3 regions of the Butyrivibrio sp. AE2005 genome follow, and region 2 is predicted to be linked to each of the others. Evidence: riboswitches for the same ligand, from Rfam matches in the RefSeq annotation. Region 2 holds a riboswitch; each other region holds the start of a gene.

Region 1 (3,480 bases), on a different contig from region 2:
GTCCCAGTCAGTACTCCGTTGGAAAAATCACACCCCATCAGTGCGTCACGTATCAGAACATTATTGGTAGCTGTGTTTCCTGTAATATCACTGATTTTGTTATCCTGAACTCGGACTCCCAGATCCTCTATACCTCCTCTTCGATTGGAAGCCTTCTCCCTCTCGATGAGATATACAAGACCATCGATATGGCTATCGATTATTCCAAGAAAAGTTACAAAATTGCTACTGATCAACCTCACTCTTTCTGCAGCATCAGCCACAGCATATTGTTTTACCAAACTTGCCATTGTAAATCCTCCAACTAAAGAGGAAACAGCTGTATTCAAGAAATAGTTACCGGTTATTTCTATCTACAATTACATTCTATGGGCTTCTATGGCATGCAACGAGTCCCAAGATTATGACTCAGCGTCAACGCAGAATTGACTTTTCAAAGTTCCGAGCGCCCTCAACTGCTCCAAAGCAACTCTCTTAAGCTCAGGTCCCAGATTCTTAAAAGTGTTCATCATCTCCTTCTCTTCGAAAACATCCTTTATACATCCACACTCTTCTTCATCGATAAATATTGATGTCGGAACCTCCAAAGCCACGGCAACCCTCTTAAGCATTGATACCTTAAGTTCAAGCCTATCCTGTTCATATAAAGAAATTGTCTGCTTCTTGGTAAATACAAGCGAAGCCAACGTTTCCTGACTGATTCCTCTCTGCTTCCTGATAAATCTGATTCGCTCCCCAAGTGTCATCACATCAAATCTTTTGCTCTCATTACCCATATCTCCCCTCCGTTCCGGAGTCCCAAAACGGAAACATACTTAGCCAAGAGCAGATATATCAAGAAACAAAAATAGAGCCTGCAAAACACAATAGACCTAAGGTCAAAACCTTTCGGTATATTTCCGTTTTGCAGGCTCCTTCGATGCTACGTGCCACGCACGACTCTTTAAGCTCTTGGCAATACTTTTGATAAATGATGCTGTTCCTCGCTCAATGGCACTGCACTAGTCCATCAATTATCTCATCTATATGAAATTGTAAATATAAGGCTACTAATAAGCTTCTATCGCAAGCCCTAACAGCTCTTTATGATACCTATGAAGTATCTCGATCAGCGCTTCATTCTCATCTTTAACAATAGTAGTAACAAACCTTTTGGTCGCACAAATCCTGAGCACCGATCCGCAGACATCACACTTTTCAACACATGACGCGAATTCCGCTCGCATAATCTTATTTCCGCATACTGGGCAATTCACCCACAGTTCGCCTGTTTCCGGTATTTTAGTTTTCATAACCTTCTACCCCATACTCTTTCCACAGATTAAGGAAAATATTTCTTACAATAACCAATTGACTACCGGCCTTAATCTGTATGTCCACCCTACGCAAGCACTGTACCTACATAGTCAGATGCACGAAAGAAATGAAGAACTATTGTGCGATCATCCCTAATCTATTTTACTAAAACAACGTAAAAACAATCTTCTCCTTTCGATTAGAGTTTTAAAGGTTCGAAAAAAAAGAAGCTGTCACCAGCTCCCTTCATACTCGCAACTGGCTGACTCTTGTGAGTCCCTATAGCTTTGTGCCACCGGATTGCTCCAGCTTTACCCTTGGTATTGTTCTGTTCGAACATTTTTTACACTTTTATTTTAACCGAGACGCCCCTAAAAAGATACGGCAAATCCTACAAAATAAAGCAGTTTATTTTACCAATTTAGCAAAATAAAGCGTGCTCATTTTGATTGAAACATCTTTGCTAAAGGTGTATTATATATGCGAACATCAGTTCTTTTTCATTGAGGTTATTTGTTATGAGTAGAGTTATTGATAATGTAGACGTCATCTGCCAGCACAAGGCAAACGGAGAAGTTATTCCTCTTCGTTTTCGCATTATGAACGAAGACGGTCAGTATGAAAATTATACGATAAAAGGTTATAGAACCATTACCCATCCGGGGCCTTATACTACTCCGGACGGGCTCTATGTTTCTTATTCCACATTTGTTTTTGAATGTGTAGTTGTTGTGCTTGATTACAAGCGGAAGGTACGGTTATATTTTGAAACCCATAACAGTAAGTGGCGAATTGCGATATGAAACAACCTTCCAGAACCAAACCTGCCATACTCACACCATTCTTTTACAAACCTTTATAGAACTCCACCGCGTCTGCAATTTCATCCTCTGTGGGATGCCCTTTCTGAATACCACCAACGAGCTTAAACGGGCCAAATGTATCAAATCCTTTACACTGAAATCTACCAAGCTCATTACACTGCTTATCCTTAGTAATCTCTGCTATACTGTCAAAATACCTTTTCAGAGGATTCCCTGCTGTAGCTATGTAAAAGACATCTTTCTGCGGCGGAAGATTAATCTTGGCAAAGTTCAAAATCTGCTCAGCGAATTTGCTGTAATAAATCCCGGATGCAAAACCAATCCTATCATATCCGTGAAGATCTGCTTCTCGCTTCTGTGCAGAATCAATAAGCACCACATCAGAATCCACAGCCTTGATCGCATCAAGGACTTTCTTGGTATTCTCGTGGTGCTTAGAATAGTAAACAATACATGTACTCAAACGTTTTCACTCCTCTGCATTTTTTATATAAGCCATACTCAATCAGAACACAGTAAATGCTCTTACTATTGTAACAGAAAAGTGTTTCTTTGGTCTGTTGTTATTCGATAATCAATTCAACTGTATTATCCACTTCTTTATTATATACATGCTTACCAATAATCTGTCTTAACTTAACAATATCATCCATATCATCAGATGCAAATTCCAAATAACATATATTTGATTTTTTTACATTCAAATCATCATAAAAATCTGTAATATAACAATAAAACTTATCAAGTATATCTTCTAAAGGATACTGAGATATTTCTTCAGCGTTTTCTCCTTCTCCCAATTCCGGCTCCTGTTCAAATATAAGAGAAGTAACAAACAATGTTTCATCGCCGTTTATCTTCTTAAAAACTCCATCTGCTGCTTGCTTATACTCGCTACTACCAGCACTATATTTATCTGCATTATAATTTTTTATATTTTTCATATAGTTTATCCTTTCAGCTATCATACTTTGAATGGTAATGCATTTTTAATATTAAAATCAGTTATAGCCGCCTTTACTTCACTAACAGCAGCATCACCAAATTCTGCCGCCATGTTAATGGTATTATGAGCAATTGACTCTGCCTTATTTTGCAACTGTTCAAGTTCATCTGCATGAGCTTCTATAGCATCTCCTGCCTTCTGAACTACAGTTTCATAAGCTCCTGATGTAACAGCATATCCTACCATACCGCCAACAAGGCCTGCACCTGCTCCAACCACTGTTCCTGCTCCAGGTACAATCGACCCTATCGCCGCTCCTGCTAACGTTGAACCACCAATAGCACCTGCAACTCCTACTGCATTCTCACCTAAATCATATGCTAATTCATCTGCGCCTATTTCGCCCTTCGCATA
Region 2 (3,480 bases):
ATATCGGGTGTCTCTTCCAAAACTTCTGCGATACGCTTTCCGCTTGCCTGTGCCATAGTGAGCATAACAAAGATAATTGCAAGGAACATCATACTCATAAGGATATTCATGCAATAAGCCAAAAGTCCCATGAGTTCACCTGTTGTAAGGCTTCCCGCAACGATCATGTGCGCGCCGACCCAGCTTATCAGAAGGATGCACACATAAACGGTAGCCGTCATCATAGGTCCCATCTTAATAACGTTCATCTCAGCTCTTACAAACATGTTGTAAATGTTTCCGGCAGCTTTTTTGAACTTATCATTCTCATAGTCCTCACGAACATAAGCCTTTACCACTCTGATCGCGGAAACATTCTCCTGAACACTCTCATTGAGTTCATCATATTTTTCAAAAACTTCTTTGAAATAAACAGTCGCCTTACTCATGATAATAGCCATGAACGTGGCAAGAACACCTACAGCCACGAGATAGATCGTAGCAAGCTTGGGGTTGATCATAAATGACATGATCATCGCGCCAATAACGGTCGCCGGCGCTCTCATTGCCATTCTGAGAAGCATCATATATGCATTCTGAATATTGGTGACATCGGTTGTAAGCCTTGTTACAAGGCCCGATGTAGAGAATTTGTCTATATTGGAAAAAGAAAAAGTCTGAATATTATCGAACATAGCCTTTCTGAGGTTCTTTGCAAGACCTGTAGACGCCTTCGATCCGTAATACGCTCCTCCAAGTCCCGCAGCGAGTCCAAACAGAGCGATCAAAAGCATCATAATGCCCACTCTGAAAATATACGCCATGTTCTCTCCGTATATACCGTTGTCGACAATCTTTCCCATAAGCTTTGGGATGATCATCTCCGCCGCAACTTCACCGATCATACAAAGCGGCGTCAAAACGGATACGAGCTTATATTCTTTTAGTTCTTTACCTAACGTTTTTATCATAGTCTCTCTCCTGTTGTAATCTTCAATCAAGTATTATATAACTAAAAAAAATTGTGTTCAATTGATTTTATAGTTATTTAAGATTAAAAAAGCACCTTCTTTCATCACCGGATCTGGTTTAGAACCATCATCCAAGAAAGAGGTGCTTTCTATTTTTAATCGTAAATCAATTTTTTAAAGCTGAGGATCAGGAGTATTCGGTGTTCCTTCAGGCTGTGGTGCAAGAACAACCGGTGTTCCTTCAGTTTGAGGAGCAGGTGCGACAGGCATTCCTGCAGGCTGCGGTGCAAGGATATCAAGATGATATCCGGTTTCATCGTAAGCTGCCTGTATCATAACATCATGGTCAAATATATTCCTGAACCTGAAGTCTTTTCTGGTTTTGTATGCAATAGCTGCATCATCTCCCTGCTTATAGTAGTCAACAGGTTTTGAATGATTGTGTCTTTCAACAATCTTGCAACCGGCATTCATTGCTGCGTGGTAAAGAGCGCTGCTTATCTTACATACGCCTCCGCCGTAATCATATCCTCCGACAACATGTGCTATAACATATCCTTTTTCAGGTGGTGTTCCCCTTCCGATCGTGCTTGCGTATGAGAATGTCTCTCCCGGTTTTACAATATATCCGTTTATATATCCGCATGCGACTCTCGCATTTACGTTATTTGCATCCTCATTAGCGGGATACAGCATGATATCTTCATGACCGATGCTTGCCCAAGCTATATTTTCAGGTGCCGGAGCCGGAGCTTCAGCAACAGGTGCTTCGCTTACAACTTCCTCTGTAACTGCATTATCTTCAACAGGATTCACCACTTCTGCGCCGGCTTCAACTGTTTCAGTAATTCCTTCCTGATCTCCCGGAGCAAATGTTTCTTCCATATGTACAAAAACTTCTTCAGGTGATGATGAATTATTTCCATATCCGATGATTGTTGCGCACAGCACCGGCACTGCGATTGCCATAGTAATACTTTTCTTTCTCATTGCTTGCACGTAATTCCTTTTTTCTAGATTTTTCCAAATAAAAAATAGCGATACTTACGCATCGCTATCAGATCAATTGCAACTGGCTGTCCTTTCGGACCCTATAGCTTTGCGTCATTAGATTTCTCTAATTTTGCCAATAATTATCTATATATAGTTCTTTTTTTATTAAAACAGAGTAATTATACCGTAAGGTCCGATTAAAGTCCATAATGAAATTTATCATTCTGCAATTTCACTTCAGCTATATTTCACTCAACGCACTTTACATAAAAAGATTAATTATACCTGTCAAAATTAAAGCATATGAAAGCAACCGCAATAACATTGATAATATTCCCCTCGCCCCTCTTAGCAATCCAAGTGTAGCAGCTCCAAATAGAATCAAACCTATCCCACCAGCCAATCGACCAACAATATTTATATCAACAATTGATAATTGAGATATATATATTACAAACAAGCATGCTTCGATCGCAGCAACAAAAAAAAGTATCCTTTTAATAATTTCGAAAGAGTTACCTTCTTTTTCGCCGGATAAAAGCTCATATGAAACACATTCATATATCCCTTTTTTTATTCTTATACATGTAAATGCACAATCTTTTTCCTTTGCAGGCATATTTTGTGTAAATAAAATTCTGCCTCCTTCAAATTCGCAATAAGATTTTACATTCGGCATAAAAGCATAATTTCCCAGCATTAAATCCGTATATTTTATTATCTTGTATTCTGTGGCTTTTAGTTCAAAAATCTTTTCTTTATTATTCCTTATATTTTTTTCTGAGAAATATCGATATACAGATCCCGCAAACAATATAAAATATAAAAAAAAGAATGTTCCTGCAAGCTCTATATCCCACCTGCTCTCATCAAACATTGATGGATTAGAAGTAGTCATTATATATATACAAACAAACGCTCCCAGTAAAGAAGCTATTCCCAGTAAGGCAATCTGTACTTTGGCAATATTTTTATGGTAATTCTTTAACGGAATAACTCTAAGTATAAAAGCAAATGTAGCTATTAGAAGTTCCAATGCTATTATTGTTGCTATCGTTACTATATACATAACTTAACCCCCAAATACTTCTGATGTAAAACTTACCACTGCTTTTGGAGCATCACACAATGCATCAGAAGCAAGTTCTGCTATATCTTTTCCGATTGCCATCTCCATGAGAGAATTTGCCGCCCAAACCACACCTACGCTAACAGCTCCTACTGCCAAGACCGGTGCACCTGACCCGAGTATAAATCCTGCCAATGCAGTTCCACCAATTGATAAAACTACATCTACTCCTGTTTCAATTACTGACTCAGCCACTACTCTTCCATTTGTCATCTCAACACCTGATATGCGTGCCTGTTCCTGTTCTTCAAAATTATCAACCACATTAAATGCAAAATCCGCAATGGCTCCAGCCCACTTTACTCCTGCTTTAAAATTCTTTAGTTTTGCAGCACGTTCTGCTTCTCTTCCTACATTTTTTAATGCTTGTCCAGTTAAGTCATCAGCATTTTCTATAGCTTCAGCCCC
Region 3 (3,480 bases), on a different contig from region 2:
GCCCTTAACCTTTGTAGCCATCTTTCCGATTGCTTCAACAGCGCACTCTGTAGCCTTCTTCATGCCCTTTCTGAGTACGATGGGGTTAGCACCTGCAGCAAGGTTCTTAACACCTTCATTGATCATTGCCTGTGCAAGAACTGTAGCTGTTGTTGTTCCGTCACCTGCTACATCGTTTGTCTTTGTAGCAACTTCTTTTACAAGCTGAGCGCCCATGTTCTCATAAGCATCTTCAAGCTCGATCTCTTTTGCAATTGTAACACCGTCGTTTGTGATTGTAGGTGCACCGTATGATTTATCAAGAACTACGTTTCTACCCTTAGGTCCGATTGTAACTCTGACTGTATCTGCAAGCTTATTAACGCCTTCCACCATAGCTGTGCGGGCGTCTGCGCCGTACTTAATTGTCTTTGCCATTTATTTATCCTCCGAATGTGTTTGATTATTTAATGATAGCAAGTATATCGTTCTGCTTAACAATAATGTATGTTACATCATCAAGCTTTACTTCTGTTCCGGCATATTTTGAATAGATAACATTGTCACCCTTCTTAACCTGCATAGTAACTTCTTTACCGTCAACTACTCCACCGGGTCCGACAGCGATAACTTCTGCCTGCTGAGGCTTCTCCTTCTCTGCTCCGGGAAGTACGATTCCTGATTTTGTTGTCTCTTCTGCTTCAAGCTGCTTTAATACAACTCTGTCTGCAAGTGGTTGTAATTTCATTACAAATGCCTCCTTTATATGATGGTTTGAATAATCTTTTTAATTGTTAGCACTCTTTTAAGTTGAGTGCTAACCTCTAAGAACATATATTAGTGACTTCGCTTTATATGTGCAAACGCGAATATAATACCATATTTATTATATTCGCGTTTTTTCTTTCATATTCTCTTTTTTTCTCTCTTTTGCATCATATACTTTTTTATGGCTTAAAATACGTAATCGCAACAATCTTATCATCCACTGCAAACGTGATTCCGCAGTCCTTGAAATCATAATTCATGATATGGCTTCCCTCATCAGCTTCACTTGAAGGCTCTCCGTAAGCGGCTCTTAATTCTTCTTCCGTACTTCCGACGGAAATGCCTTTGGAAGTCTTTAAGTTCTCATCATGAACCGTAAGCTGTGCAGGCTTTTTAACCCCATCGACCTCTTCAGTGAAAAGAATCATTCTATCGGTATCAATATAATAGATATTTCCGGAATTATCGCCCGTCTGATTATCTTCCGTACTGATAACACTCAGTATCGTTTCAATATCATCATTTATTGAAGCAACTTTTCCGTTGTATTCAAAAGAACCGGCAGGAAGCTCAGGTTCCTCGGAAGTTGCTTCCGTAGCCGCTTCTTCTCCCGAAGCTCCATCGGATGATTCTTCCGAGCTGCTTTCACTAAATAATCCTTCTATGTCAATATCCTTTTCATCATTGATAAAAGACTCAACAAATTCACCTATATCGGATACTTCCTCTATATCCGGTAATCCCTCGATTTCGGGCAGTCCCTCTATTTCAGGTAGCTCATCACATCCGGAAAGTGCGAACATCAGCACTGTTGCCATTAAACATGTCAAAATTCTTTTTTTCATACAACCAACTCCCTTTCAAAAACCCCAACTAACAAAAAAGACCGCACAAACAGCAGATCACCCCGCTATTTTGCAGTCAAACCATCTCTTTATATAAATATAAAAGATTTACGACTTTGCGCCCATACATTGCTATATGTTTGCCCTGTTTTATATATGTTAATTTTAACATAACTGTAAAATATTATCAATCTCAGCCACCCCATATCAGGCATTCTCCTTTATTTGCAAATATTTCAGCCTTATAATCCACTTTTATGGCACAAACTCTTGCATCATTCGGAAAAATTATTTATAATCATTTTATTAACATATATTTTACAAAAATGTAGAGAAACTTCGTCTCTAAGATTGGAAAATGCTATGGAAACTAAAATAATATTCATCAATGATGAACTTACATCGCATAAAAAAGAACTTGAGAGCTGCAGAAAAGAGATCAATGAACTCCTGGCAAAGTTCGAAAAAATGGAGCTTGATCCCGCCAACAAAAGCTACGTACGCATGATGGCAGCCAAGATCAACATAACAATGCACGATATTGATTCAAATATCCGAAAGATATCTTTTGCATATAATATCGCGGAGCAGTATGCCGAAAGGCTCATCAACTATTCATATATGAAAAACACGCTTCTTACGAATGATACCGAAGATGAAAGTCCGGATACAAAGCATTCCCAAAATTGAATGTCAAAACATCAAAAAAGCTCATAATAATACCTCCTGCCAACTTCTAATGACAGGAGGTTTTATATACCTAAAATATTTACATAAGTTTCTTTCGTCCGAGCATTTTTCTGATCATGCCCTTGGACATCTCAAAGCCAAGCGATCCCGAATTAACAACAATCATATCTTCAGGCGCGCCCATAAGATCCGATGCTTTCCAGATCCAGCCGCCCCACTCTTCCTGGGAATAAACCTTATTAAATTCATCCCAGTCGGTAAATACCGGAGTTGCGTTAGTTTCATTCTTTCCGCTTCCTTTGGAAAGGCAGGGAATGGAAATCTTTGTCCCCTTTTTCACCGAACCCTTTGCATCAATTCTTTTGGCAATCTGGTCCATCCCTTTGACAGGCACCAGAAACGAAGCACTTCGAAATGTTTTGACTATATCTTCTTCAAGCTTCTTAAGCATTTCTTTTTTCCCGTCATAATCGGCACTGTAAAGGCGTTCTTCCTGGAACTTTGCCACCGAGCGGAAAAAATCCGGATTCATCACAGGACGGTTTATTGCAGGCGTCTTGCTAAAATCCGGCGCCGGGATTATTTCTTCGCTCTTAATAGATATCGCAGAATATGCCAGGATATCTACCTGAAAAACCTCTACTCCGCGCATATAAGCCGAGATACCAAAGAATCTGAACAGATCGCTGTGAGGTATTTCAGTTACTTCAAATGTTGTTCTGAACTGTTTCATAAAGTAACCGACACATTCATCGGCATACTCTCTTTCCGTAAAAACCCAGACCCTGTTTCCGTCATCGATAAACGGCGAATGAGTTATCCTGTCTGTAACCGTCCAAAGACATTCCGCTGACTTAAGCCTTTCTATTATGATCTTCTTAAGTACGTCTATTGCCTTAACAAATCTGACTGCGTGCGCATCCTTCTTCTTTAAGGTATCCTTGCTTATACCTACAAATAATCCCTTTTCGACTGCATAACACGCATTTGAATGAATCGTAATAATATCCTGGATTGGGAGCTTTTTAATCTCCTTCATGGTTTCTGTTTCATCCGGACTTATCCTTGGCACATACCTGTCACTTATGGCATGTGCATGCTGTGTTCTCTCTTCTCTTGTCATTAATAAAAAAATATCCCTTTTGTCTTTTGCTGTTTCTTCTGCTACGTTATTAGGAAATTAATTATATAAACTTCC

What was found. Region 2 has a riboswitch for cyclic di-GMP ahead of DL92_RS20480 (VanW family protein). Riboswitches for the same ligand answer to the same signal wherever they lie in the genome.
Region 1: another riboswitch for cyclic di-GMP. It lies ahead of DL92_RS0104660 (hypothetical protein); the one in region 2 lies ahead of DL92_RS20480 (VanW family protein).
Region 3: another riboswitch for cyclic di-GMP. It lies ahead of DL92_RS0104375 (hypothetical protein); the one in region 2 lies ahead of DL92_RS20480 (VanW family protein).

Annotation. Positions count from the first base shown of each region.
Region 1 covers NZ_JMMD01000004.1:16,025-19,504, reverse strand. The annotation lists gene DL92_RS0104670 (sigma-70 RNA polymerase sigma factor region 4 domain-containing protein) at 1-290, opposite strand, end outside; gene DL92_RS18230 (helix-turn-helix domain-containing protein) at 402-776, opposite strand; gene DL92_RS0104660 (hypothetical protein) at 1,050-1,292, opposite strand; cyclic di-GMP riboswitch class I at 1,547-1,622, opposite strand; gene DL92_RS0104650 (hypothetical protein) at 1,815-2,099, shown strand; gene DL92_RS0104645 (flavodoxin family protein) at 2,143-2,583, opposite strand; gene DL92_RS0104640 (hypothetical protein) at 2,684-3,064, opposite strand; gene DL92_RS0104635 (DNA/RNA non-specific endonuclease) at 3,085-3,480, opposite strand, start outside.
Region 2 covers NZ_KK366042.1:46,571-50,050, reverse strand. The annotation lists gene DL92_RS0115120 (ABC transporter ATP-binding protein) at 1-950, opposite strand, end outside; gene DL92_RS20480 (VanW family protein) at 1,125-1,940, opposite strand; cyclic di-GMP riboswitch class I at 2,015-2,088, opposite strand; gene DL92_RS0115110 (hypothetical protein) at 2,206-3,012, opposite strand; gene DL92_RS0115105 (hypothetical protein) at 3,016-3,480, opposite strand, start outside.
Region 3 covers NZ_JMMD01000003.1:188,495-191,974, reverse strand. The annotation lists gene groL (chaperonin GroEL) at 1-417, opposite strand, end outside; gene DL92_RS0104380 (co-chaperone GroES) at 443-727, opposite strand; gene DL92_RS0104375 (hypothetical protein) at 927-1,592, opposite strand; cyclic di-GMP riboswitch class I at 1,661-1,747, opposite strand; gene DL92_RS0104370 (hypothetical protein) at 1,956-2,282, shown strand; gene DL92_RS0104365 (SseB family protein) at 2,362-3,405, opposite strand.